One region of the Heyndrickxia sp. NPDC080065 genome, then DNA from elsewhere that is predicted to be linked to it. Evidence: riboswitches for the same ligand, from Rfam matches in the RefSeq annotation. Region 1 holds a riboswitch; the other holds the start of a gene.
The links. A riboswitch is a leader RNA that binds a small molecule or an ion and turns the genes downstream of it on or off. The one in region 1 is predicted to bind cobalamin.
Positions count from the first base shown of each region.

Region 2: linked by a shared signal. The riboswitch ahead of ACQKP0_RS00010 (ABC transporter substrate-binding protein) and the one ahead of ACQKP0_RS04480 (Ig-like domain-containing protein) in region 1 are both predicted to bind cobalamin.

Region 1 covers NZ_JBNNWS010000003.1:172,240-193,799, reverse strand. The annotation lists gene ACQKP0_RS04490 (energy-coupling factor transporter transmembrane component T) at 1-132, opposite strand, end outside; gene ACQKP0_RS04485 (DUF4430 domain-containing protein) at 148-1,047, opposite strand; gene ACQKP0_RS04480 (Ig-like domain-containing protein) at 1,126-3,588, opposite strand; cobalamin riboswitch at 3,804-3,977, opposite strand; adenosylcobalamin (AdoCbl) riboswitch at 4,021-4,155, opposite strand; gene ACQKP0_RS04475 (YwqG family protein) at 4,380-5,231, shown strand; gene ACQKP0_RS04470 (hypothetical protein) at 5,324-6,394, opposite strand; gene ACQKP0_RS04465 (MurR/RpiR family transcriptional regulator) at 6,779-7,636, shown strand; gene ACQKP0_RS04460 (YesL family protein) at 7,677-8,270, shown strand; gene ACQKP0_RS04455 (alpha amylase family protein) at 8,313-9,575, shown strand; gene ACQKP0_RS04450 (ABC transporter substrate-binding protein) at 9,842-11,098, shown strand; gene ACQKP0_RS04445 (carbohydrate ABC transporter permease) at 11,162-12,061, shown strand; gene ACQKP0_RS04440 (carbohydrate ABC transporter permease) at 12,075-12,902, shown strand; gene ACQKP0_RS04435 (beta-N-acetylglucosaminidase domain-containing protein) at 12,960-14,609, shown strand; gene ACQKP0_RS04430 (DUF4127 family protein) at 14,625-16,157, shown strand; gene ACQKP0_RS04425 (alpha/beta hydrolase family protein) at 16,170-16,934, shown strand; gene ACQKP0_RS04420 (N-acetylmannosamine-6-phosphate 2-epimerase) at 16,970-17,683, shown strand; gene ACQKP0_RS04415 (ROK family protein) at 17,747-18,646, shown strand; gene ACQKP0_RS04410 (FAD-dependent oxidoreductase) at 18,707-20,284, shown strand; gene ACQKP0_RS04405 (SH3 domain-containing protein) at 20,670-21,401, shown strand.
Region 2 covers NZ_JBNNWS010000001.1:407-9,325, reverse strand. The annotation lists gene ACQKP0_RS00045 (bifunctional 3-deoxy-7-phosphoheptulonate synthase/chorismate mutase) at 1-152, shown strand, start outside; gene ACQKP0_RS00040 (sodium-dependent transporter) at 247-1,587, shown strand; gene ACQKP0_RS00035 (sensor histidine kinase) at 1,681-3,087, opposite strand; gene ACQKP0_RS00030 (response regulator transcription factor) at 3,091-3,801, opposite strand; gene ACQKP0_RS00025 (YxeA family protein) at 4,003-4,359, opposite strand; gene ACQKP0_RS00020 (FtsX-like permease family protein) at 4,376-6,307, opposite strand; gene ACQKP0_RS00015 (ABC transporter ATP-binding protein) at 6,294-7,061, opposite strand; cobalamin riboswitch at 7,271-7,456, shown strand; gene ACQKP0_RS00010 (ABC transporter substrate-binding protein) at 7,596-8,549, shown strand; gene ACQKP0_RS00005 (cob(I)yrinic acid a,c-diamide adenosyltransferase) at 8,589-8,919, shown strand, end outside.

The DNA.
Region 1 (21,560 bases):
GATATTCAAGATCATTGAAACCACTAGTGAAATAAGCAGATAAATGGGATGCATGTAAAAAATAGAGAGCCCAATGACAGAAAAGAAATAGGTAAAAAGAACAATAGGATGATAGGTTTCAAACGCTCTCATCGATTCAACACACATCTATTCATCCCATGTCACTCCTAAATCACGCCCTAAATCACATGTATAATTCCATTCAATTTTGTCGCCATCTTTTAAGTAATATTTACTTGCACCATAATTCGGATACCAGCCGTTTACAGAATACATCCAGCCGCTTAATTCTCCGACACTAAATTCATAAACATGATTAATTCCTTCTATATATACACTGCCATATTTATTCTCATTTGCTCCTTGATACTCCATATGAATACGATGATCGCGTGTTGCACGGACAAGGATGTCAAATACATTTTCATTGTCCCTTAATTCATATTTTGTTGTATCTAAGATGATCCCGTTTTTAGGAACGAATTGTTCACTTCGTAATGATTTATCAAGTTTATCGTAATTATCCAATATCGTATCGACACGGATGGAGATAGTGACGTATTTTTTCTTTGGCTTGTTTTCGTTTGCTGGTTTTTCATTATTTGTTGGCTTCGTCGCTGCTTGATCACCTTTTTTAGAAGGTGATAAGTCATTTCCTTTATTGACGGGCGTGGTCGTGTTTTCTTTTTGCTTTTTACTAGTGTCCTGTTTTTTTGTTTCCTTTTTGTCTTTATTATTTGAGGAAGCTACCTTCTTTGATTTGTTTGGATTTGTTTGTTCTTTTTTCGTATTCTCTTTCTTTACTGGATCTTGCTTTTTCTTGTCCTGTGTTTTTGTTTTATCTTCCGCGTTATTCTTTTCAGTGTTTTTTTCTTCCTTTGAAGCAGTTATTTCCTTCTGCTTGTCTTGCTGATTCGTTTCAGTAGTGGACGTTTGAGCTGCCTTTTCTTCATTTTGGTATTCGTCAACCGTTTGAATTTTACATGCGGTCAACACCATAAAGGTAAGGATAGTTATGAATCCAAGCTTAATCCACTTCTTGACCATTGTCTTCACCTCTTTAATACGAGAATGGTCAGAGTATGCTTCTTTTCTCGGGAGGATGCATACTCTGATTTTCAAAAATTATTTTTTAGAAACCTTTATATATGTGCTTTTGCTCTTATTTCCAGCTTTGTCTTTTGCAAATACTGATAGTTTTATACCTGCTTTTTGCTTTTTGATCGTCACTTTATAGATACCTTTGCTACTAGCTTTAGTTGATCCAAGCTTTGTTTTTCCTTTATATACAAAAACAGTAGTATTGGCTTCTGTTTTTCCAGTAACATCTTTCGAAGCAATCGTTACTTTCTTTACAGTTGGTTTTGCTGGTGGTGTTTTATCTAAAACAGTAAACGTTTTTGATGTGCTGTTTCCTGCCTTATCAGAAGCGACTACTTTAATTTTTACACCTGCTTTTTGCTTGCTGATAGTGAGAGAGTAGTTTCCTTTTGAATCGGCAGTTTTGGTTTGTTTCAGCTTTCCGTTGATATACAATTTAACAGTTGCTTTAGCTTCTGTTTTTCCAGTTACTTTAGTACTTTTATCACTTACTTGACTGACGGTTAAGCTTGGCGGTGTTTTGTCCACAACTGTTATCGTTTTTGAAGTGGTGTTACCAACTTTATCAGATGCAATAATTTTGATTTTGACTCCAGGCTTTTGTTTGATGATATTGAAAGAGTAGTTTCCTTTTGAATCGGCTATTTTTATTTGTTGAAGTATTTCATTAATATACAATTTTACATTTGCTTCTGCTTCTGTTTTACCAGTTATTTTTGTACTCTTATCACTTACTTGATTAATAGTTAGGCTTGGAGGGGTTTTATCCTCAACGATGATGGTTTTTACTTCGCTGTTACCTGCCTGATCAGTGGCAATAACCTTTATTTTCACACCTGCTTTTTGTTTGCTAATTGTGAATGAGAAATTCCCATTTGAATCTGCTGTTTTAGTTTGTGCTAACGTGTCATCAAGATAAAGTTCTACCTTTGCTTCGGCCTCTGTTGTACCAGTTACTTCTGTGCTCTTATCTGTTACTGGCTTCACTGTTATGCTTGGAGGAGTTATATCCTCTACGGTGACAGTCTTAGAATCACTTTTGCCAGATGGACCAATTGCTTTAACCGTAATTTTCACACCAGCTTTTTGTGGGCTAATGGTAAAAGAGTAGTTCCCATTCGTGTCCGCTTTTGTAGATTGAGTTAGTTTGTCTTCGATATAAAGCTCAACTGTTGCCCCTGCTTCTGCTTTCCCAGTCACTTGCGTACTTTTATCATTGACTGGATTAACAACAAGTTCTGTTGGAATTGATGGATCTGGTTTACCTGTATCATTATTGACTTTGACTGTCACTATCGCACTTGGTATTTTGTTTCCACCTTCAGCAAATATGTTAATAATTGTATCTGCATTTTGTGGTGTAATGTTAATGCTGAATGTTCCATCGCTATTAGAAGTAGTACTTCCAATTGCCACATTATTCGTTTTAGCCGTAACAGTAACTCCAGCATCTGTTTTTCCAGTTATTTTCGTACTTGTAGTAGTGACTGGATCAACCGTTAAGGCTATAGTTGGCTTTTTGTCTGTCATATCGTATAGCTTTGTTTGATTATTCACGTACCTAAAATAAGCTGCAATTGCATAGGAAACTTGTTCGGTTGCCATAGAATTAGCTTTATCTTCTGTTAATATATGTTTAAACCCGCCATCCTTTTCACTGTAAAAAGTCATGATATTGGACAAAATGTTCCCATTGGGTTTAATGAAACGTGAATCAGCGCTCGGATCAATCCCGAGGCTTGTCAAGGCAACTAATACTTGTGAAGCGCTCTCTACATTTTCTGTTCCCCAGCTCTTGTAGCCGCCATTATCTAATTGTGTTGAAGACAAAAACACCAGTGCCTTATCTACTGCGTCTTTTACGGCAGCTTGATTGGTATAGGTTGATAATGCTTGAATTGCCATAGCGGTAACATCTGCATCACCGATTTTTGAGCCTAATGCCCATCCACCATCGTTTAGCTGTTGATTAATAATAAAATCAATCATTTTTTGTCTAGAATTATCTGCTGTAGGTGGAATTCGGTATTGATTCGTATCTATTGCAATTAACGCAAAGATGGGTCCATTAATTCCTTGTTTTTTTACATTTTCCAAATCGAATAATTTTTCCACAAGGTTATAACCACCAACATTTGTTGGATCCTTGCCGATGGCATTTAGTGCCAAGATGACACGAGAGTATTCTGTGTACTTTGATTGATGTAAAATACCATTTTTACTTTTAACAAATTTTTCTAAATTTGTATAATAGGTTTCAAAGTAATTTTCAGTACCATTAGCTGCTCCACGTGCTAACGAAAAAATATACCATTCGTTTCCAAATGATGGTATAGGAACACTTTCTACCATAAATTTACTAGCAGTGTTATAGGCATTTAAAAGCTGATTATTGATGTTCAGAGCATTTGTATCTGTTTCCTCCGCTTTCACAAATAATCCAGTGAACGAAAGCTGGGCAAGAAGCATGAAACTTACAAGAATCATTGAAAGATAGAGTCTTGGTTTTAAAGTGAATTTTTGCATGATCTCATTCCTTTATATTTATTTTCGGTACACTTTGTAAAAAAGCACGAGTTCAGTTTACTTTGATTCATAAAAAAATGCCCTTCACTAAGAAGGGCATACATAAACAAATAAAATCAATAAACGACAAAAATGTTTATTTTATGTTTAAGCACCTCCTATATCCACGTAGGATTACTTGTTAATGAGTATAGGCAGGTCTCCTGGCTTGTGGATCATCGACTTTTTGTGCCTTCCCATTTTCACAGTGGCTATAAACAATAGGCTGTTTTCGCATAGAATGTTGCTTTTCAGACATATCCCCATTCTAATTTCATTTTGGGGACGTGCTCTTTTCTCTATCTTATTTGTACTCAATTCAATCGGGACAATAAAATAGAACCGTAAAAATCCAAATACCGATTTTTACTCCATTTAAAAAAAGCAACAAAGTTTACGAAAAGAGCTTAACAAAAAGTCTTCTCACTTACAGTGGCGGGACCGCGTTGGATTTTCACCAAACTTCCCTTTTAAACATCAGAATCAAAATTCTTCAGTCACCTATCTCTTCTTGATTATTAAATTTTTCCAATATTATCATACTTCTAATCTTTTTATTTGTCTATTTATTCTTTAGAATGATATTAAAAAGGACGGTAATTACAAGGCATTTTTTTGTGGTGCTGATTAAAAAATTTTCTGACAAACCTATAAGAAATGATATAGTAAGTACAAATGGAATCATAATTATTTAGGGAAAAGGGGAGAGGGACTTGCAAAATATTGATAAGTTTTTAGAAGAATGTAATCTTGTGGATAAAAAAGAAGAAATTTTAAAAGCGGCAGCTTCATCTATTGGAATAAAAAAAGAAAAGGCGAACGAAGAAGATATTCCGATTGGCAGTTCTAAATTTGGAGGTTTACCAGATTTACCTCCTAACTTTTTATTTCCAAAATACGATAATGGCTATCTATCATTTTTAGCTCAATTGAATTTACAAGAGGCTAAGGCTTTCGATAAGAACAATCTTCTTCCCCAAAAAGGTATATTATTTTTCTTTTATGACATATTAGAACAACCATGGGGAATGGGGGAAGAGGATAAGGGATGTTTCAAGGTTCTCTATTATGATGGAGATGTAAAAGAATTGAAACGCACACCTTACCCTGAAGAAACCGAAGACTACTTCCCATTGCCTTCATTCAAAATAATGTTTAAAGAATTCTTAAGCTTTCCAGAAGAACTTGAAGGAGTAGAATTGAATGAAGAGGAAATGGAAAACTACTATGAGTTCAGAGACTCTGTTATGCAAACAAGCGAGATCATTAATAACGACGAAGAAATGATTGTTCAGCCAATGCACTATATGTTAGGAGAACCTTTCAACGTACAAAATAATGTATTTAAAGAAATTATTTATTACGAAAACGAAGAAAAAATAGACTGGCCTTCAGAAGAACTCAATCAGAAAAGCAACGACCTGATCTTATTGTTTCAAATGGATAGTGACGATGATTTAGATGTAATGTGGGGAGATGTCGGAATACTATACTTTTGTATTGATAAACACGACCTTCAAAACAAAAAATTCGACCAAACAAAGTTTATTCTTCAATGTCATTAGGGACAAAGGACCTGACCCTCTGTCCCAAAATAGGCTGCCAATTTGATTGGCAGCCTAGTAGTTTCATTTTTATTAGTTTCAAGAGGTTTCTGTTATTTTTCAGGAACAAAGTAGATAGCTGAAGGACCGGAAGCACCACCTGGGAGACTAGTTGTGAAAGAATAGTCATTTCCATTGGCTCCAATTTGTTCTGTCGCAAAGTTCCAAGCATTTTGATAGCTAAGAAATCCAGAAGTTTTAAGTTTGCCGTTCCATTGCATGACATAATGACCGAAACCACCTGATGGAGTATCATAGACTGAGATTCGCTGTGGAGTATGCAAACCATTATTTAATTTAATTTTCAAATTATATAAAACACCATAGTTCCCATTGTTAATAACCGGTTTATTTCCATCGACGACACTAATTCCATCTTCATATTCTCCCGGTAGTTTATCACTCCATTGACCGGAAGCGGCTGACGATAGGTTAATATATGCGTTTCCTAATGCTGAATTGTAAGTAATGGTACCTTCACGATCAAAATGTGAAAAGCTTCCTCGAACATGTGAGTCAGGTGCTAAGATGTTTATGGTAAGAGGACTAGATGGTTGTTTTTTATAATTGAGTGTTGTTATTGTGACAGTAGCAGGCGTATGACCGTGTTTCGTAAAGGCAGTGAACTGTGCAATTCCACTCACCGTTTCTAAGTCATCTGCATTTTTTTCTAAAAAGTAGGTTTCACCAGGTTCGAGTGTAGTAAAATAATGTTGCTTTGCGTTGTTTTCAAGAAATTGGATAAGTGCTTCTTCCCCTGCGACATCGGGATAAATATTAACTGAAGCTCCAATTCCATTTGAATACATTTTCACTACCTCATTTGAGGTATTTGTAATCGCAAGGCTTACCGTTCTGTTTTCACCACTTCTATTTTGATGGTGCCAAAAAACGCGGAATTCCCCGGTCGCTGTGTCACGATAAAAGGCACCCTCCTCTGCATATGTTTCCGGCGAATCACTGAGAATTAATTTTCCTCCTGTTTGTTTTAATTCTGGTTTTTCTAGATGGACTGCTGGTTTTAGTGTTTCGATAGGGACAATTTTGTCGCTAGCAAATGACTGTCTGGGTACTAAAATAGCAAAAAGAATCGTACAACAAACTACTACTGTTTTCATTTTCATTGAGTTTATTCTCCTCTCAAATTTTTTATAAGGTTTCACCCTTCGAACATTTTTATATATTCAACGTCTCTTGAATTTCTCCTCCTAAAAGAGATAAAAAAAAGAAATAAATTTTCAAAATAAGTAATAATAATTAGATAATAGGATATGCAATAGTATTGATCTGCTCAAAAATACCTAGATTATAACAGTTTCGGGATGATATCTATTGACGTATGATTTTAGGTGCTATATTATCTAAATGGAATAAATATTCCGTTTTTGATATACATAATGGAATAATATTTCTTCTTGTGAATATTCTCTATCAGTCATTTCATAATAAGATTAGGAAAACATGTTTATTTTTTTCTGTTACTAAATTAATTTTGGAAGGATTTTTATATGAAAACTATTGGTCACTCTACCCCACTAATCATGATAAAATCTGTCTATAATTCGTTAACGAAGGCAGAACAAAAGGTTGCTGATTATGTTTTATTAGATACCCAGGAGTCCGTTTATTCTTCAGTAACGGATCTTGCTGAAAAAGCAGGTGTGGGAGAGACATCTGTTATTCGATTTTGTCGAAAGCTTGGATATCGTGGGTTTCAAGAGTTTAAACTAGCTGTTGCACAAACTCTTTCCAATGTAGATGAACAGGTTCATGGAAAAATTGAAGAATCAGATGATGCGGAAGTGATTGCAAAAAAAATTACGACACAAAATGCAGGGGCACTACAGGATACGATAAATATGTTGCAGACATCAACCCTACAAAAAGCGGTTGAGGCGATTATTAATGCAAGGAAAATGTATTTCTTCGGGGTTGGATCTTCAGGATTTACAGCAAGCGATGCCAAATATCGTTTTATGCGTCTCGGCTATAATGTGGATCATGCGACTGATGCACATATTATTGCGATGAATGCAGCTTTGGTAGGTGAAGAAGATGTGATCGTTGCTATTTCATCTTCCGGAAGCACTAAGGATATTGTTGATTCAGTTAAAATTGCCAAGGAAAATAAGGCATTCGTCATTTGTATTACCAATCATGCGAGGTCTCCTATTACTTATTATGCGGATGTCATTTTATTAGTTGCAGCGAAAGAAACTCCATTACAGGGTGGAGCCTTTTCAACGAAAATTGCTCAATTACATTTACTAGATATTTTAACAACGATAACTGCAATGAGGAAAAAAGAAAGTTCCTTCCAGGCTATTGAAAAAACAGCAAAAGCCGTCCTTAACAAAATGTATTAATCATCATAATTACTTTCTACAAAGTAGGTGAGTAGGCAAAATGTCGGAGCAGAATAAATTTTTCAGAGTATTAGAGTTAATTACTAACTATGCTTATTTGAATATTTTGTGGTTTTTCTTTTCGTTACCGGTTATTACTATTTTTCCTGCAACAATAGCTATGTTCCAGGTGATTCATAAATGGTCAAAAGACGAAGAAACATCTATTTTACAAAGCTTCTTTCACTATTTTAAAAAAGATTGTAAAAAAGGGATAATCATCGGGGGAATTATGATCTTTATAATAGCAGCACTTGTCGGTGATTTTTTCATTATTTTAGAGTTAAAAAACCCATGGCAAAGTATCTTACTCCCGGTACTTATCATCATTACATTACTGTATTTCATGATGATGTTGTATTTTTTTCTTTTGTTTATGCGATTTAATACTTCAATGAAACACTTACTTAGCATGGCTTTTGTTTTATCCATTAGGAGACCGATTCAACCCATTATAGTTTTACTTATTTTTTTGATATTGATTACGATTACTTTATATGTAAGATTTTTTACTATCCTTATTATTTTTAGTTGTTGTGCATGGATTCACTATAAGATGATTAATCATTCGATCGAAAAAGCGATCAAGGTTTAACATCTTTTTTCTTTATACAATATTTGAAATGAGGAGACGATCATGGAAAAACATAATGAATGGTTTCTACTAAAAAGTGAAGGAGAGAGATCAGTGAATACAATACTCGGTAAAGAGGCCAATATACTATGGGTGGATTTCCTTGCAAATGGGGAAAGACTATCAGAGCAATCAGAAAGAAAAAGATTAATAGAAAATGCGAAGAAAGCGGGGATTACCCATCTAGTAGTTGATGCGAAAATACCTTATGGTCAAACAACCTATCAAAGTCAGTATGCCTATCATGTGAGCAGCTGGTCAGATGGAAGTTTTCAAATGTGGAAAGATCGTGACTTTTTACAAGAAATGATTGATGAGTCACAAGGATCCGGGTTGAAGATTATCGCTAATATGGATGTATTTGCGGAAGGGACTGCCCATTCTAAAGATGGGATGGTGTATGATAAGGAAAAATGGAAGGTAGTCTCTTATAATGAAGCCACTTCAATGGCACCAACAGCAGCAGAAAATTCAGCTGATACGACCATTTTCGTCAATCCTATCAATCCAGAAGTTATAGATTATGAAAATAGTATTATAAAAGAGATTGTCTCACAATATGAAATTGATGGCATTGTACTAGACCGATGCCGATATCCAAATATTTATGGTGACTTTAGTGACTTGAGCAGGGAGACATTTGAGAAGTACATTGGTGAAAAAGTTGAAAGATGGCCATTAGATATTTATGAAATAGAAGATGGAACGAAGAAAATAAAGTTTGGTCCACATTTTCCTAAATGGACTGAATGGAGAGCATTAAATATAAAAAATTTTGTTAAGGGTGCTAGAAACATAGTAAAAACGATTAACCCTAAGTTGGCTTTTTGTATATATGTTGGATCTTGGTACCCTCTTTATTACAACGAGGGCGTAAACTGGGGAAGTGAAACGTATCAACCAGATTTAGAATGGGTGTCTAATCAATATCACCAATCGGGATATGGGGATGAATTAGATTTTATTATGACAGGTTGCTATTATCCTGAAGTGACAATTAAAGAAGCAGATGAAAATAATCGCCCTGCACCGTGGTACAGTGTTGAGGGAGCGATTGATATGAGTTTAGAAGCGATTAATGGGAGTATTCCGGTTATCGGGAGCCTATACTTAAAAGATTATCATGAGGACCCAGAGCAATTCAAAAAAGCGATTCAAATGTGTAAAGAGAAATCAAACGGTGTGATGCTATTTGACGTTGTATACTTGGATGAATATCAATGGTGGGAAGAATTAACCGTTGAATTACAAAAGAAAAAAATTTGATAGATACTTTCTTCTGATATCTAAAAATGCATATGATAATAAAAAAAGAATATATTATCCTTTTTTTATAAAAAAGGTGGATAAAATTTCCGAAATATGATAGATTCATATATAAGTAAATTGTGATGCGGTGTAAATGTAGAATTCAGAATTTAGGGAAAAATGAAAGCGTTAATCAAACCTACTTCAGTTCTAAATGAATACACCTTAGAATTGTGTAAACTACCGCATTAAATTTCTAAACTAATAAAAGGGGTGTTAGTTTTATGAAGCGTTTCTTGTCTTTATTTCTTTCTGTCACATTAATCATAGGAGTTCTGGCTGCATGTAGCTCAAAAGAAACAGGTTCAAAAGAAGGAGGGAAATCGAAAGTTGAATTTTGGACAATTTCCTTACAACCGACATTTAATGATTACTTTAATGATCTAATTGCTAAATACGAAGAAAAAAATCCTAAAGTAAAAATTGTGTGGAAGGATTATCCATACGATGCAATTCAAAATAAATTATTAACGAGTATTGCCAGTGGTGAGGCTCCTGGTGTAGTAAACTTAAACACTGAATTTGCAAATCAAATGGGTACAAAAGATGCTTTAGTTGATTTAAATAAGGAACTTACACAGGAACAAAAAGATGCTTACTTCAAAGGTATCTATGCTTCTACTGAAATTGATGGAAAAGCAAATGCACTTCCATGGTATACAGGCCTTCCCGTGTTATTTATAAATAAGGAATTAGTTGAAAAAGCTGGATTAGATCCTAATAATCCTCCAAAAACAAAAGAAGAATTGAATCAATGGGGAAAAACGATTAAGGAAAAAACAGGTGCTTATGGTTATGTCTTTACGATGGAAGCACGCTCTATTTTAGAAGAGGGGAATAAGCTTCTTACAGATGATTATAGTAAAGCTGCATTTAATAATGATGATGTAAAAGCTTCTATTAAAGAAAACGTTCAACTAATGAAAGATGGTGTCATTCCAAAGGATATCCTTGATTATGACAAGCAAATCCAATTCTTTGGTAGTGAACAGGTTGCAATGATTTTATCAAGCTCTCCTTTTATCAATAAAATAAAATCAGCATCACCAGATGTATATAAGAAAATGATTGCCGTTCCGAGTCCTGTTGGAAAAGCTGACATCCGTTTCTCTAATACTATGAACGTTGTCGTTCCAGCGAAAACAAAGCATAAGAAGGAAGCAGTAGACTTCGCAGCATATGTAACCAATGCTGAAAATCAATTAGCATTCTCAAAAGCTGCAAGCACACTTCCTTCCACTGTAGATAGTGCAAAAGATGCTTTTTTCTCTAAAAACGACGGGACTTTAGAAGGTCAAGCATTGACCGTTTCAGCAGCAAGCTTAGACAAAGCGACTGATTTCTACTTGGGTATTGCTAATGCTAGTGATGTAAATGGAAGCATTAATAAGCATCTGCAAAATATTTATTTAAATAATGCAGATATTGATAAGGAATTAAGCGCGGCTGAAAAAGAAGTAAATGATATATTGAAAAAATAAGTGGGTAGTGGGTTGGGCAGATTCTTAGCATTCTGCCCAATTTCTCTAAGGGGGAAGATACGCGTGGAAAAGAAGCATAACGCGAAAAAGAAAAAGGTTTCTGAAACTAAATTGGCCTGGATCTTTATGGCTCCGGGATTGATTTTACTTTGTCTTTTTGTGTTTTGGCCGATCATTTACAGTGTGCCTTTGGCATTTACAAATTACTCGGTTATTGCAGAAACGAAATTTATTGGTTTAGATAATTTTATCCGTGCATTTAAGGATCCGGACTTTCTCATTTCCTTGAAAAACTCGTTGCTGTATATCATCGTGGTTCCATTTATTCAGCTTTTCTCTATTTTGATGGCGGTCCTAGTTAATCGAAAAATCAAAGGAATCAAGTTTTTTAGAAGTGCTTATTATATACCTGTTGTTACTTCAATGGTGGCAGTAGCCATTATATGGGGTTGGTTATTAAGTCAAAACGGGGTAGTCAATTATATTTTAATGTCCGTTGGAGTAATCGATAAAAAGATCGGTTGGTTATCGGATTATAATACTGCTTTGTGGGTTTTAATGTTTATTACGATGTGGAAAGGTCTTGGCTACTATATGATGATTTATTTGGCTGGTCTTCAATCAATTCCAGAAGACTTAATTGAAGCAGCTAGGATTGATGGAGCTAGTCGCTGGCAAGTGATTCAAAAAATCACTATTCCGCTTTTAAAACCTTATGTGTTCTTTTGTAGTTTAATTTCCCTAATGGCGGCAATTAGAGTCTTCGATGAAGTATACGTTTTAACATCAGGTGGACCCGGAAGTTCAACTTTAACATCAAGTCTGTACATTTATCAACAAGGGTTTATGAAGTTCAACTTTGGATATTCATCAGCATTAGGTTTAATTGTTAGTGTCATTATCGTTATTTTTAGTATTTTTATCTTTTTATTCAATAAGAAAGGTGGTGTAAATCCATATTAATGGGTTGCGACTTATGAATAAAATAATCAAAATTGCAAAAAAAGCATTGATTTATTTGGGATTGATTGTTTTTGCTATTTTTATGATGGGTCCCTTTCTTTGGTTGGTAAGTGTTTCGCTAATGCCAGGTAAAAATGTATTTACGTTTCCACCTGCAATATTTCCGACGTTTATTGATTTCGCAAATTATATAGAAGTTTGGCAGTATATGAACTTCTTTCAATATATATGGAATACGATAGTTATTTCCGTTTTGGGGGTCGTCCTAAGTATATTTTTCTCCTGTCTAACCGCTTATCCATTAGCTATCTTTAGATTTAAAGGAAGAAACGCGATCTTCTTAGCCTTGGTTTCAACGATGATTATTCCTGCTGCAGCTGGTTTGGTCGTGAATTATCTCACGATTAAAGCACTTGGAATAATGGATACTTATTTAGCTGTCATCCTTCCATCTGCTGTATCGGTTTTCAATATTTTTCTAATGAGACAGGCGTTTATTGGGGTACCTTTAGAGATCCGTGACTCTGGAAAAATGGATGGAGCTTCTGAATTTAGAATCTGGCTTCAATTAATGATGCCGATGGTAAAACCTGCGATAGCTGTTATTGGCTTACTAGAATTCATGGCAATGTGGAATAACTTTTTATGGCCGATTATTGTCTTAAATGATACTTCTAAATATCCATTGGCGTCCGCTTTAAGCTTTTTGAATGGACAATTTTCCTATAACTTCGGGTGGATTGCAGCGGGAACGGTGATTTCCGTAATTCCGATTATTATTGTCTTTTTATTCACACAAAAATATTACATGGAAGGTATATCGGGAGCGGTTAAAGGATAGTAGATTTGGTTACTTGTTGCTTATTAACAAGTCGTAAATGTGAGAGGAGCAAAAAACATGGATATTCAATATGCCCAGTACTATTTCCGTGATTATTATCACACGGGAGAATTTACAGAAATAAAAGGTAGAAAATTAGTTTGTGAATTACAGTCGCGCTATTCAATGAATCAGGAATACGAAGGGGTTATTTCTTCCAACCTCATTGAGATCATTACAGAAGAACATAAAGGCAATATCAAATTGACTTTTGAATATAGTGCCTCCTTGAAAGAGGATGGGTATATATTAAAAGTTGAAAATGATCAGATCACTGTAACCGCAAGAAATAAGAGAGGGATCAAATATGCTATTGATGCTCTTGGTTTCATCATTATAAAAAAAGAAGGTGTCATCAGGCTACCAATTGTAACGATTCATGATGAACCGTCCTTTCGCATTCGAGGGATTATCGAGGGATTTTACGGGGAACCTTGGAGTTTTGAAGACCGAATGGACTCCGTTTCCTTTATGGCAAAACACCGCATGAATACCTTTATGTACGCACCGAAAGATGACGAATATCATCGCAAATTATGGCGTGAATCCTATCCAGAGGAAAACTTTAAGAGGATCCAATTGTTAAAACAACATTGTGATGAAAACAATATCGATTTTTATTATTGTATTAGCCCAGGAAACGATATGAAATTTACATCTAAGGAAGACTTTGGATATTTAAAAGAAAAATTAAGGGCAATGATTTCGTTAGGAATTAGAAATTTTGCGATATTAATGGACGATATTGATTATGTATTAAAGGGGGAGAACAAAGATTTTTTCGAAAGATCCGGTGTTTCCCATGCATATTTAGTGAATGAAGTGAATCGATTTTTGAAAGATACATTATATCAATACAATTTGGTTATGTGCCCTTCAGAATATTGGTCATATTGGGACACGGAGTATAAAAAAGATATTCGTGACTTAATGGATCCAGAGGTTCTTGTTTTTTGGACGGGATTTTTCGTGTTTGCCCCAACAATTGATCAAGAACATGCACAAAATAATCGATCTTTTTATGGACATGATTTTATCCTTTGGGATAACATCCCTGTGAATGATGCCGATCCTGATCGTATTTTTCTTGGCCCGGTAAGAAACCGTTATTCAAAATTAAACGAACTAGGGCATATTGGGTTTGTTTCTAATCCAATGAATCAATGGGAATTGTCGAAAATGTCATTAATTACGTTATCCCATTACATGTGGAATTGTGAACGTTATATGCCCGAATATTCATGGGAATTAGCTCTCAAAGAATTTGCTCCTGAGTTTGTAGAAGACATGAGATTTTTTTGCGAAAATAACGAAAATAGCAGACTTTATTTTAAAGTGAATGAAGAATTGATGAAAGCGATTGAAACGAAAAATATTCTGTATTTAGATTCCTATTTTTCAAGATTTTCAGAGGCGATTCTTCATCTTAAAACGATGGACAATTCAAAATTTCAAACTGAGATCAAACCATGGTTTGAGAGAGCAGAAATGGATATTCATTTATGGAAACTCATCAAAACATATGAAGAAACTAAAACGGAAAATGTTCAACAAGAGATACAGAAGTGGATCTCCCAATCTAAAACATATCCATGTCGGATAGGTAGTGATGTAGCTATGAAGGTAGCAGATAAGTGGGGTTATCTCTCCAACGAAAAGAACGATTGATAGGAGTGTTGAAGGATGAAGAAAATACTTTATATTCCTTTAGATGAACGTCCCTGTAATTACCATTTTCCTAGTGACCTTGCAAACGGAACCGATTTTACGATTGTTAAGCCAGGTCTAGATTTGATGGGGAAGAAGAAAGAACCCGGTAACGTAGATCAATTATGGAAGTGGCTCTTGGAGGAAGGCAAGGATGCAGATGGCGCCATTCTTTCGTTAGATACCCTTTTATATGGTGGGATTATTCCTTCTAGACTCCATTCGTTAACGAAAGCAGATTGCGTAAATCGATTATTGGGATTGAAAAAATTAAAGGAAATCAATCCGGGGTTACAGCTTTTTGCTTTCAACCTAATCATGAGATGTCCACAATATTCTAGTAGTGACGAAGAACCAGATTACTATGAGGAGTGGGGGAAGGAGATTTTCCAACAAGGTTATATTAAGCACCGTAAACAGTTGCAAATCGCAACGAAAGAAGAAGAAATAAGATTGAAACAGATTGAAGAAGTATTGCCATCACAAGTACTAGATGACTATTTATCTAGGCGTGCAATTAATATTGAGGTAAATAAAGCGGTTATTCAATATGCAAAAGATAAAACGATCGATTTTTTAATCATACCTCAAGATGATTCATCGCCATATGGATTAACTGCCATGGATCAACAGAATGTTCGGGAACAGATCGCAATCCTTGGAACCGAACTGAATACATATATGTATCCTGGTGCTGACGAGGTTGGATGCACACTTCTAGCTCGAATGATTAATCAGGTTAAAAATCAACGGCCGCTTGTGTATCCTCACTTTTCCAGTATACATGGGCCATTTGTTATTCCCCTTTATGAAGATAGACCATTATATGAAAGCTTAAAGTATCAAATCCTTGCGGCAGGAGGGCTACTTGCGACCTCTGTAAGCGAAGCAGATATCGTTCTCTTAGTGAACACACCTGGTGAGACGATGATGGAGGCAGTTTCGCAGAAAAATCCTTTAGTAAGCTACAATGTTTTTCGAAATATTGTTGAGTTAACTGAATATGCGGATTATGTTGCCAAGATATTGAAAAAGCCTTGTGTTGTAGCTGATATCGCGTTTGCTAATGGAGCAGATTTGAGTTTACTAAAACTACTAAAAGAAAAGGGGCTCCTTTTTGAATTGGCTGGTTATGCAGGCTGGAATACGAGTTCAAATACATTAGGCACTTGTATTTCTCAAGGGATGATTTATCAAATATATGGTAATCGAAAGGAACATAAGGACTTTTTATCCCTTCGCTATGTTGAAGATGGCGGATATTGTGGCTATGTTCGAAAATTAGTAACAGAAAATATGTTACCGGAAATGGGATTTAACTACTTTGAGGTAGATGGTCAAAAGGGAAGAGTAGCTAAAATAGTTAAAGAACAATTAGAAAAATTTATTCGAGATCATCTAGATGACGCAAACTATTATGTTTTCATTGATGAGTGCTTCATGCCATGGAATAGAATGTTTGAAGTGGGTTTAAGGACACATGTTCAAATAAAAGAATTTTATTCATGAGGGGCGAATGGATTGCACATCAATTATTTTGATGTAAATAAAGACGGGCTAACGATAAGGGGAATAATAACAAAGCCGGATGGAAAAGGCCCCTACCCTGCAGTTGTTTATAATCATGGATTTACTGGACATAAAGCGGAATCCCATTTTTTATTTAAAAAACTATCTGATTCTTTAGCAAATATGGGGATAGTTAGTATACGATTTGATTTTATTGGTAGTGGTGAAAGTGATGGTAAGTTTCAAGAAATGACGATGTCATCAGAGGTAGAGGATTGTTTAGCAGTATTCCATTTCGCAAAAGAAATTGATTATATTGATTCAAATCGAATGAATCTTATCGGGTTTAGTATGGGCGGTGCCGTTTCGATTATTGCTAGTTCCGCTTTAAAAGAGCAGGTCAAAAAACTCATCCTTTTATGTCCTGCCGTTAATATTTTTAATGTAGTAACGAGAAATGTAAAAAATGAAGCCTTATTCAAATATATAGAAGAGGGTGTTATTGACTTTGGTGGAAATTTGGTAGGAAAAGAATTGGTTGATGATGTGTTTCATCAAAATGTTTATGAGGAAGCTAAGCAGGTTACCGCTAATGTGCAATTGATTCATGGTACAAATGATGATACGGTTCCTCCTATTGTTTCTTTACAGCTTTCCAAAATTTTTGGCGATCAAAGCACCCTTAATTGGATCCATGGAAGTGATCATTGTTATTCATCCTTAGATTATGAGACGCAGGTGATAGATTTAGTGAAAAGCTTCATGAAAGACTTGTAATTGAACTCGCACTAGAAGATTAGGGAGATGAAATAATGAAAGACTCATTTTTTAATCAAATAGAAAAAGGATTAATTGTTTCATGCCAAGCATTAGAAGATGAGCCGCTACATGGATCGGATGTAATGGCAAAAATGGCAAAAGCAGCTGAGTTAGGGGGAGCGATAGGGATACGTGCAAATGGCATGAATGATATTGCCGCGATTAAGAGAGCCGTTCGTTTGCCTATTATCGGATTGGTAAAAAGAAACTATCCAGATAGCGAAGTATACATTACTCCTACGATAAAGGAAATTAATGAATTATTGGAAGTAGGAGTGGATGCTATAGCACTGGATGCGACAAAAAGAATACGTCCGAACGGTGAATCCTTAGATGATCTTGTAAAGTATATTAAAGGTAACGGTGTTAGGGTAATGGCTGATATCTCTACATTAGATGAAGGTCTTCTTGCTGAAGTTTTACAAGTAGATTGTGTCTCGACAACCCTTTCGGGATATACTACCTATTCAACGAAAAAATATGGGCCGGATTTTAAATTGTTAAAAGAAATAACCCAATCGTTAAAAATTCCTGTTATTGCAGAAGGGAAAATCCATACGCCAGAGCAAGTGATAGAAGCATTTAGAATAGGAGCACATTCGGTAGTGGTTGGATCAGCTATAACGAGACCACAATTGATCACGGAAATGTATGTTTCAGAAATAAATAGAATGAAATCAGGGGAACCCAATCAATCGAATCTGTAGTATTATTAAGCTTTTAAAAATGGAAGTTATGTGAAGAAATTTCTTCGATGAACTGAAAGGTAAGTGAAATATGTGAAGGTTTTGGGAATTGATATTGGTGGTACTTCCATAAAAGGAATTGTTATCGATGATAATGGGAATATTTTGCAAACGGCAAAAGTGGATACGGAAGCAACGCTTGGGCGTGAACATATCATCGAGAATCTGAAGAACATCATTGAGGAGTTACTTATTACAGATCCTGATATAAAGGGAATAGGAATTGGAACCGCTGGGAGGGTAAATACCAATACAGGCGAAGTCGTTTATGCGACTGAAAATTTAAAGGATTGGCAAGGGCTAAACTTAAGGAAGAGAATGGAGCATCAATTTAACCTACCTGTAATGGTAGATAATGATGCAAACGTAGCTCTGATAGGAGAGCATTGGATCGGAGCAGGAAAAGGATTAAGGGATATCACTATGTTAACACTGGGTACTGGTGTTGGCGGTGCGAACATGTTGAACGGTAATATTTTTCGGGGTGAGAATTGGAGTAGTGGTGAATGGGGACATGTCGTTCTTATTCCAAATGGCTGTGAATGTAATTGTGGTCAGAGTGGATGTATCGAGCAGTATTTATCGGGAAATGCTTTGGTCTATTTTGCAGAAGAGGCGACCAATAGAACCTACTCATCAGGAATAATGGTAATGGAAGATTACAAGAATAAGAGAAAAGAAATCATTTCAGTTGTTGAGGAGTATGTAAACCGGTTGTCCATCGTTATTTCGAATATCTACAACGGAATAAACCCACAAAGTATTATCATCGGTGGTGGGGTCATTGAATCCAAGGAGATTTGGTGGAGCCTATTCACCTCCACTTTAATGAAAAGCGGATTAAAAATAGACGTTAGACCAGCACTTCTTGGGAATATGGCTGGTTCAATTGGTGCGGCTAAACTCATTTTAGAAGCTATTTAGGAATTTAATGGGATTGGAAGTCATTGATCAATATGAATGAAATGAGGAGGAAATTTCCAGATGAAAAACAAATTAACCGCTGATGTTATTGTATTGGGTGGAGGGCTAGGCGGATGTATGGCAGCTTTGGCTGTTGCTAAAAATGGATTAAATGTCATTATGACGGAAGAAACGGATTGGATTGGTGGGCAGTTAACCAGTCAAGCTGTTCCCCCCGATGAGCACAAATGGATTGAAAGTTTTGGTTGTACGGGTACATATCGAGAATTTAGAAATCGCATACGTCAATACTATAAGGATAATTATCCACTCACTGAGGAGAGTAGAAATAATAAAATTCTCAATCCTGGAAATGCTTGGGTTAGTCGACTTTCGCATGAGCCAAAAGTTGCATTAAAGGTACTAGAAGACATGTTAGCGCCTTATGTGAATAGTGGGCGAATCAATATTATGTATGATTATAGACCTGTAGATGCAATTACTATAGAAGATATGGTACGATCCGTGACTGTTCAAAATTTGATTTCTAACCAAACGGTTTTACTTGAAGGGAAGTATTTCTTGGATGCTACTGAATGTGGAGATGTTTTACCGTTAGCCAATGTTGAGTATGTGACGGGTGCAGAGTCTAAGTATGAAACAGGTGAACCCCATGCATTGGAAGAAGCAAACCCTCTTGATATACAATCTATTACCCATGTATTTGCGCTTGAATATGTTGAAGGTGAAAATTTTACGATTGAAAAACCCGAACAGTATGATTTCTGGCGCCAGTATGTGCCGAGTTTTTCAACCTATCCAATTTTTAGTTGGTTGGCAACGGATGCGGACGATACTTCCAAGATGAAGGAATTTACTCTTTTTACTAACGAAAAAGAAATTCCTTCATTATGGGATTATCGAAGAATTATCGATCCTTCAATCATGGAAGGGAATATATATGGTAGTGACATTACATTAATTAATTGGGCTCAAAATGATTATTACTTAGGTCCCATCTATGAAGTATCGGACGAGGAAAGACGCAAGCATCTGGAGGGGGCAAGACAACAAAGCTTATCTTTGTTGTACTGGCTTCAAACGGAAGCACCACGCTTAGATGGAGGGAAAGGTTATCCCGGACTAAGATTATGTAAACATGTACTAGGAACAGATGATGGTTTGGCAAAACAACCATATATCCGAGAATCACGGAGAATTAAAGCGGTTTACACAATTACAGAACAAGATGTAAGCAAAGAATTAAGGGGTGAAAAAGGAATTTGTCAATACCATGATAGTGTGGGTGTTGGGAGTTACCACTTAGACTTACATCCTACTACCGTTTCCAATAGAACCTTTTATATTCCTAACAATCCTTATGAAATTCCATTAGGATCATTATTACCCATTCGGGTCAAGAATCTATTACCAGCATGCAAAAATATTGGAACGACCCAAATCACAAATGGCTGTTACCGGCTACATCCGACTGAATGGAATATTGGAGAATCGGTAGGATACTTAGCGGCCTATTCTATTATTCATGACGTAATACCTCATGAAGTACGTGAAAATGAGAAACATTTATTGTCTTATCAAAAAATGTTAGAAGATCAACAAGTTCAATTACATTGGCCTGAAGATATAGTGTACTAGGGACAAGGGGGCAGGCCCCGTGTCCCGTTTTTTTCAATAAGAAAAAGTAGAATGCGACATTATTAATCCCCAAATTGAATTAGGAATTATAATTTGTTTACTCCAAATAAAAAGGTTTACCCATGTGTAAACCTTTTTATCTACTACTAATTATTTTTTATAGATTCAACATATTCAAATATCTTTCCAACGTTTGTTCTATTTGGGACAAAGGATTAGGTCCTGTCTCCCATTCTAAGCTGGATTTTTCTCTTTAGACAAAACTAGAATAATGGGACAGGGAACCTATCCTACCAAAAATATTTCTTCATACTGTGATTATTTTCCCGAATAAAGAATATGTATATATTAAAATATACAATTTTTCTATTTTGAGGAGGTCATTATGAAGAAATCTATTATTTTGAAAATGCTTTTGTGTTTTATCTTATTAATTCCAATAATGACTCTTTCCAATTCTTTACTAATCACTAAGGCAGCTACTCCTCAAATCGGGAAGGTTGATTTGGAAAATGGAACATTAAATGTTCGAAACGGGCCCGGAATAAATAATAAAAAGATAGGTTTTTTGCGAAACGGGGCAAAGGTGAATGTGTATAATCAGACAAAAAGTGGATGGTCTGAGATTCGATATAATAAGAAAAAAGCTTATATATCCACGCAGTACCTTCGATTTGATTTGAAGATGTCTCTTGCCCAAGCAAAGAGCATTACGGATAAAGTGATTAGTATGCAGAGAAAGACATGGGAAAGAAACTATACGAAAAAACAGATCTATTCTATCATAACTCCCGGATATACAACCGCCTATATTGATAAATACTTTAAACAGCAAATGAGAACTGCTGGAAAAAATAAAAATGGCACGCAATTATATCATGTGATTGAAACTGAAATCTGGGGATATGCCATAGATACGTTTGATTGGAAGGCGGAATATCAACCAAAAAAACCTGCAATTTCCTATAATAAGAAAAATGAAAAAGAGTACGTAGTAGTTTCCCAATTTTTACTCAATGAGGAAAGTGGAGATCATACAAGTAGATTATATTTAAGCAGAAGCAATCCAAAAAAGAATTGGAAAGTTTATAAATATACTAGGAAATACGGGAAATAAGGTGCCTGACACTCTGTGAAAAAATAAACTTTTGATGAATAAGCCAATTGCACAACGTAACCCGTGTCTACCTTAATAAATAATAACGACAATTAAGTTCATCAACCTGCAATCGCCCTCTCTTTAAGAAGGGCTCTTTACCGTTGATAAATAATAACC
Region 2 (8,919 bases), on a different contig from region 1:
AAGCTGCGCTGGCAATAGGGGCAGATGCGGTAATGGCAGAAGTGCATCCAGACCCAGCAGTTGCTTTATCAGATTCTGCACAGCAAATGGATATTCCACAGTTCCATGCATTTATGGAAGAATTAAAAGGCTTTAAAAATAAATTATCTTAAGTGTTTAAGTAGTTTTGTTTAAAAATAACAGGTCTTCCTCTCAGAGAGAGATTGGACAGAAGGTTATTATTACAACAATGAGAGGAGAATGAAAATGAATGGACGAGAACAATGGTCGTCTAAGCTAGGTTTTATTTTAGCGGCAGCAGGATCTGCAATTGGTTTAGGAGCAATATGGAAATTCCCTTATATAGCAGGACAGAATGGGGGAGGTGCCTTCTTCCTCATTTTCATCCTATTTACTTTAGTTTTGGGGCTGCCGTTATTATTGGCCGAGTTTTTAATTGGTAGATCAACACAAGCAAATGCTATAGATTCATATAAAAAAATCGCTCCAAGATCAAAATGGCATTGGATAGGCATCATCGGAATGATTTCGTGTTTTATCCTACTTTCTTTTTACAGCGTGATTGGTGGATGGATTATAGCCTATTTATTTAAAGTTGTAACTGGTGGTTTAAATCACTTAAGCTCTAATCAATATTCTGCAATTTTCGGAAGTACCATTTCAGACCCTATTATCAGCATCATCGTTCAGCTATTATTTATACTTATTACGATTATTGTTGTTTCAAAAGGAGTTCAAAACGGAATTGAACTTGCAAGTAAATTTATGATGCCCGCTTTATTCATTTTGTTTATTATACTTGTCATTCGGGCAGTTACATTGGATGGAGCAATGGAAGGAGTTTTATTTTTATTACAGCCTGATTTCTCTAAAGTAACCTCTAAAACAATATTAGAAGCGATGGGTCAATCGTTCTTTACATTAAGTGTAGGTGTATCGGTTATGGTCACTTATAGCTCGTATTTGCCAAAAAATCAAAGTCTGCCGCGCTCAGCATTTTCTATCGTTGGAATGAATCTTGCTATTGTGCTTCTTGCGGGACTTGCTATTTTTCCAGCAGTCTTTGCACTAGGATTAGAGCCGGGAGCAGGTCCTGTTTTACTATTTAATGTACTTCCAACCGTTTTCAGTCAGCTTCCGTTTGGCATGGTCTTTTTCGGTGCATTTTTAATTCTCTTTTTATTTGCTGCACTCACATCAGCTTTCTCGATGCTTGAAATTATTGTTTCGGTCGTTTCGAAAAATAATGCACAGCGTAAGAAATGGTCATGGATCATCGGTTTAGCTATCTTTGCTTTTGGAGTACCATCCGCACTTTCCTTTGGAATTTTAGGAGATGTGAAGATATTTCATAAAACGATTTTTGATGTAATGGATTATACAGTCAGCAATATATTAATGCCTTTAGGTGCATTACTTATTTCCATTTTTGTCCCATTGAAAATGAAAAAATCGGCTTTATATGAGGAAATGATAAAAGGAAGCAAGGTAAAGAAAGGATTATTCGATGTTTGGTATATTCTCATTCGATATGTTGCTCCAATTTTGATTTTAGTAGTTATGATGAATGTGTTGGGAGTTTGGTAATATCGTCAGGTTCCGTTAACTTCTAATGAATACAAGGGGCTGTCTGACACTTTGCTTTTCAGACAACCCCTTATAAATATTTAATGTGAATTTTTATAACATAATTTCGATTGTCGTGCCATGTCCAACTAGACTATCAATCGTAATTTCTCCATCATGTGCATGAATAATATCATTGGCAATAGCCATTCCTAGTCCAGAGCCTTTATGTGATTCACCAGTATTTGTTCCACGATAGTAGCGGTCAAAAATCCGGTCAAGTTCTTCTTTCTTTATGCCTTTCCCATTATCCTTAATCATTATATGAATTCGTTCTTCTTTCTTAATAGATACGGTTATCTGGACATCTTCATCATTATGGACAATCGCATTATAGATTAAATTATTGATAGCTCGACGAATCAATAATTCGTCAACCTCCATATCGATGGTTTCCTCAGCAAACTCGAAGTCAATATTTCTTGTAGAGTATTTTGCATCATTCAATATATCAATGACGATACTTCTTAATAAGGCAACAAGATTGGTTTTTGTTTTATTTAAGGATAGCTCTTTGGCTCTTAGTCTTGTTGATAAATTTAAATCTTCGATCACTTCTTTTAAATAAACAGATTTTCTTTCGATAATTTCTGCGTACTCTCTCATTTCCTCTAAAGAAAAATGATATTCTGTATCTTTCATCATCTCAGAATAACCTTGAATGGATGCGAGTGGCGTTTTAATATCATGAGATATGTTTGCGATCCATTCTTCTTTCATTTTATCTAATTTGTTTCTTTCCATTTCACTCGCTTGTAACTGATAGGATAAGTGATTTACATTATAAAAAACGTCTTTATATACACCGCTAGGGCGATAATTAATATCGTAATCTTTATTAGCTAATCTTTTAATACCATCAATTAAAGTATTTATTGGTTTGGTTAACCTTTTACTAAATAAATAACCAATAAATAATGCGATTAAACTATCAATGAATATTAAAGTAATACTCCCTATTTTTAACATTTTTAAGATGTCTCGAAAATCATAGGAAACTACATACCTTTGAATATTACGGTTCTTAAACCCAATAAAATAGCTATAATTTTTATCCTTGAGCTTTTTTTCTCCAATAAAAACGATGGTGTCCGCATCTATTTCTCTATATTTATACATTTGTATCATATCCAAAGGGTTATACTTGTCCTTTAGATTTTCTGGAGTTCGATAACCAAAAAGCTGCTTTCCGTTATCATCCAATACTTGAATCCATGCTTTATTTTTAATTAGTTCATTTTTCCCTTTTTCTGTAATAGATATATGGTCATTTGAAATGGTGATTTGGTTTTGAAATTGTTTTGTAAATACTTCTGCAGATATTTCTTGACCGTGAAATGGCTCATTAAATATAGATCGAGCGATGAAAAAAGTTAAAAGAAGAAAAATATTTATGAATACAACTAAAATCACAACTAAGACTACAGAAAATAAAAATCTCCCTGTCAATTTCCATTTCATAGGCTATTCATCCTTTATGACAAGCTTGTACCCCAATCCTTTGACAGTGAGTAAGTATTCAGGATTTGATGGTTGAGCTTCAATTTTTTCACGAAGCCTTCTGATGTGAACCATGATAGTATTGTCAAATCCGATAAAATCTTCACCCCATACTCTATCGCAAATACTTTCTTTGCTAATGATTTGATTAGGATTTTTAAGTAAATAGATCATCATTCCGAGCTCTTTTGGCTTTAATTCGATGGCTTCTCCATTCTTTTTTAATTCTGCTCTTCGTTCATTTAATTCAAAAGGACCTGCCTTAATGATCGGACTTTCTTCATTTATTACTTGTAGATATTCTGATCTTCGCAGCTGTGCTTTTACACGATAAGCAACTTCTTTAGGGCTAAAAGGTTTGGTAATATAATCATCCCCGCCAATCGCAAAACCAACAATTTTATCAATTTCTTCTGATTTAGCTGATAAGAAAAGAATAGGAACTTTGGAAATAGTCCTTATTTGTTTGCACACATCATAGCCTTCGCCATCTGGCAGCATAATATCTAATAAAACAATATCCGGTTGGATTTGTTGAAATTGTATCCAGCCATCTTCGGCAGTAGTGGAAGTGTAGATATGATCCAATCCTTCTTTTTGTAAAACGGTTTTAAGCAGTCTCAATAGATCCTCTTCGTCATCTATAATTAAAACTTTTTTATTATTTAACGACATTCGTATCTCCTCCAACCAAGTGTTCATTTATTCATTATATTAAAAAAAGAACCTAAATTAAAATCAGGTTCTCACATATCATTTCAAATTAGTAGATGAATTTGCCTGTGGGGTATGCGGGCAGCAATTTCTATACGTAGTATAACTAGCTGCACGCGTATTCCATAGGCTATTATTATAAAAATTTAGTTTTTCACTTTTTTACTTTAATTTTTCTTTTGCTTTGTCAGGTATTTCATTTAATTTTACTTCTTGATAGGATGTGACCCCTTTTTTATCTTTAACAAACAAATTTAGATAGGCATCTTCACGAAGTTGCTTTAAAGATGTAAAGGTAAACTTTTTTTCATTACCATTTTTATCATAGGCAGGTAAAGTATATTTATATGATACATATATTTCACCGTTATCTGATTTATCTTCTATTTTCTCACCTGTTCCTTTAATTTGTACATAATAGTTATCTGCACCGAGTCTGTTAATATTAACGTTTTGAATAAAAAGGATAAATCCCGCTATTAAAACAATAATGATTCCAGGAATGATTAATTTTTTCATTTTGTCGACTCCTTTTTCAATTTTTTTTCGTTACAATTTTGTAGTAAGAATTTACTGTTAAGAAGTAATAAACGATGTAAATGGCTGTATATATCCCCATACAGATTAGTACAGGAATCACTAAGTTCGTTTGCATTAATTTAGATAATGCGGTCAATGCTATAGAGCAATGGGCGATTCCGGCAACCAATGGTAAAGCAAAAATAAATAATACTTGTTTAGCAATTGATTTCTTCATCTCTTTTTTATTCACACCGATTTTGTAGAGAATTTCATAACGGCCTTTATCAGAGTTTGCTTCTGTTAATTGTTTAAAATAGATAATACTTCCTGTTGCTGCTAGGAAAACAAGACCTAAAAATCCACCCATAAAGATCAGTAAGCCGGATGATTCTAAGCCTGCTGCGAAGTCTGCATAAAAGCTTGAAAATGCAGCTTGTTCCGGAACAATTGCTTGAATGTTTTTGGTTAATTGCTTGGCATCATCTTCATTTGTAATGTTGTAAACTTCCATATTGACTACTTTTGTTTGCTTTTCTATTTTTGTAAATAATTCATCGCTGACAACAATAACGGAATAGGCTGTTGAATAATTTAAGACACTGTATTTCTTTAAATGTTTAAATGTGATATCCTCATCATGTTTTTTCAAGTTTAATGTAATTGTTTTACCAACATATTTTGGTGATATTTCTTCCATGTAGCCAGGTTCTAAAGCAGCTGCTTCGTTCGCATGTAAGGTGATTAAATCCTTTCTTTTTTGCTCTTTTGCCAGTTTATTAAAGCTAGTGTTTGAAATCATGGTGTATTGCATTTTATTACTTGAGAATATATTTTTTAGATTTGTTATATCTGCGTTAACTTGAAGTGTTGGAATCGTTTCATAATATTCGATTTTATGATTTTTATTATTAGCAATTAGATTCTTCACTTGTTTTGTTACATTTTTATCTGTATCAATAAACATCATGCTATTTGGATTAGCTTTTTCCACATTGCTTCGATTATTGTAATATAAGCTGTATGCAGTTCCGACAGCGGTTAATGTAGTCGCACTTAATACGGCAATAATTGTTAAAGTACGAGCATTCCCTTTAATTCTGTATAGCAGTTGGGAAGTTCCGATTAAGTTAATTCCCTTCCAATCATTCTTTTTATTTTTCTTTGCTATTTTTAGTAAATAAACCGTTAAAGTACTAAACAGCAAATAAGTTCCTAAAATAACCGTCACAAGGATAACTAAAGGAGCCATCATGAGACCCAACGTTCTCCATACATTTGAAGTTAAAAGGTTTTGTAATGCAAGCCAATAACCAAAACCGATTAAAATGATGGATAATAAAGCAATGATAATGGATGCTTTAGGTTCTTTCTCTCCTACTTTGTCTGCTTGGAATAGTTCAATTAGTTTAAAACGGTAGATTAAGCGATATCCTTGTAAGGAAGAAATCATTGTAATAATCAAGAATATGACAACTGTATTTATTATGCTTGCAGATGAAATAGTGAAATTGGTTATCGCATCATAGCCCATGACTTTCATTAAAAGTGCCACGAAAAACTTTGATAATACGGATCCGAGGGTAATGCCGATAATAAGTGCTAAAACCCCCATAATAAAGTTCTCATAGAACAGCATGCGGCCGATTTGTTTTTTTCGTACACCGAGAAGAGAGTATAACCCAACCTCTTTTTTTCGTTTCCGTGTAAAAAAGGAGTTAGAATACCAGATAAAGATTGCTACAAAAACCATTAAAACGACAGCAGCACCATTAAAGGCTGAACTGATTTTGGGCGAACCATCAGAATTCATTTGAATCGTTTCATCATACTTTAATGAAACGAAAGTAAAGTAAATAACGATACTAAAAATCATGGAAGCAAAATATAAGAAATAGTTTGTAAAATTTTTAATAATATTTTTTCTCGCAATACTAAATAAGGTCATCCTGTTCACCTCCGAGTGAAGCGAGAATATCTAATATACTTTGGAAGAATTCCTTACGAGATTGTTCTTTTTTATATAACTCAGTAAAGAGTTTTCCATCCTTTATGAATAACACTCGTTTACAGAAACTTGCAGCAAATGCATCATGAGTGACCATCATAATAGTAGATTTATTTTTCTCATTTAATGAACTTAAGCTCTGAAGAAGACTTGCAGCTGATTTTGAATCAAGGGCACCAGTGGGCTCGTCCGCTAAAATTAAACTAGGATTCGTTACAATGGCGCGAGATGCTGCTGTTCTTTGCTTTTGACCACCTGAGATGTGATAAGGATATTTATTTAAAATGTCACGAATTCCAAATGTATCAGCAATCTCGTAGACTCGCTTATTTATTTCATTGACTGATACTTTTGATAATGCTAGAGGAAGCAAAATATTTTCTTTTACAGTTAAAGTGTCAAGTAAATTGTAATCTTGAAAGATAAAACCTAATTTGTTTCTTCTAAAGTCGGATAATTTCTCTTCATTCATTGTTACAATGTTTTGACCATCAATAATAATACTTCCTGCTGAAGGTGTATCGATTGTCGAAAAAATGTTGAGAAGTGTTGATTTACCCGCTCCAGACGGTCCCATGATGCCGACAAATTCCCCTTCTTTAATTTCTAAATTAATATTTTCTAATGCTTTATATCGGTTTTCTTTATCACCAAATACTTTTTGAACATTTTTGGCTTGTAAGATTGTTTTCATGTTTTTATCTCCTATGACATCATTGATTATTTGTTTTTCATAAACCGTTAAAATGAATTCTTAATTACAAAACATAGTATAAATTTCGTACCTTACCTTGTTTTAATCTAAACCTTACAAAAACCTTAAAAATGCTTTTTTCGTTCGCTATATAAAATATAGGCAACCAGATACTGATAATGTATAATGAATATTGATTGAAAATTTAATAGATTGGAACGAAATCAGGAACCTTTATAGAAGGTTTAAAAGGGAAGTTTGGTGAAAAGCCAACGCGGTCCCGCCACTGTAAATGGGAGCAAGCTGTAGTTGCCACTATATCGAAATATGGATATGGGAAGGTACAGCAAGCAATGATCATGAGCCAGGAGACCTGCCTGATTTTTAAGTGCACCAGTCGGCCTACGAGGATAGGGAGGTGTTTTGAAAACGTTTTTGAGCAAGGTTTTTTTGTTTATTTTTACGTTTATAAAACATCTCTATCAAATGAGATGTTTTTTTGTGCACAATTCTAACGACAAAAGGAGTTATCTAATGAAAAAGTTTTTGAAATTTATACCGTTATTTATTTTAGCATTGATTCTGACAGCTTGTGGTACAGCACAGGACAAAGGGAAAACAAGTGAGAGTAAACCGAAAACTCAGGATTTCCCAGTTACTATTACAGATGGAGTAGGTAATAAGGTAACGATTAACAAGAAACCACAGCGAATTGTTTCCCTTCTTCCAAGTAATACCGAAACAGCATTTGCCCTTGGGTTAGATAAAGAAATAGTCGGTGTATCCGATTTTGATAATTATCCAGAACAAGTGAAAGATAGAGAAAAAATTGGTGGGCAAGAGTTTAATATTGAAAAAATTATTTCATTGAAGCCAGATATTGTTCTTGCAACGGCTTCTAATGCGCATAATTCGAAAGATGGACTTAAGCAGCTAGAAAATGCAAATATTAAAGTTATCGTGGTTAATGATGCCAGCTCTTTTGATGATGTCTATAAATCTATAGAATTAATTGGCGAAGCAACTGGAACGAAAGAAAAAGCTCAAGAAATCGTTGATGGAATGAAATCAAAAGTGGCAGACATTAAAGCGAAGGCAGAAGGAATCTCAAAAGAGAATCAGCAAAAGGTTTGGATCGAAGTATCTGCTCCACCAACTATTTATACAACGGGAAAAGGAACATTTATGGGAGAGATGCTTGATACATTAGGAGCAAAGAATATTGCAGGCGATAAAGAAGGCTGGATTCAATTTTCAGAGGAAGCAGTTGTAAAAGCAAACCCAGATGTTATGATTTTAACTTATGGCTATTACGATAAAGATGCTGTTAATAACGTATACAAGCGAAAATCATGGAAAGAAGTAGCCGCTATTAAAAATAAACGAGTGTATAATGTTGATTCTGATAAAGTATCAAGATCTGGTCCACGCTTAGCAGAAGGATTAGAAGAAATGGCAAAAGCGATATATCCAGATACTTTTAAATAATATTAGTGTTTTCTTGAATAAAGTGAGGGAGGAATTAGTGTGAGAATATATACAAGAACTGGTGATAAAGGACAAACTAGCATTATTGGCGGTCGTGTGGATAAGGATGATGTAAGAGTTCAAGCATATGGTACGGTAGATGAAGTAAATTGTTTTGTCGGTCAAGCAATGGCTGAACTAGATCCAGATCAATTCGCAGATATTTTAGAAGATCTTGAAAAAATCCAACATGAATTATTTGATTGCGGCGGGGATCTTGCGACAAAATCACAAAAGCGTCCTTTTAAACTGGAGCAAGAAATGATCGATTATCTAGAAAAGAAAATTGATGAATATATCGAAAGTACTCCGCAATTAGAACGATTTATCC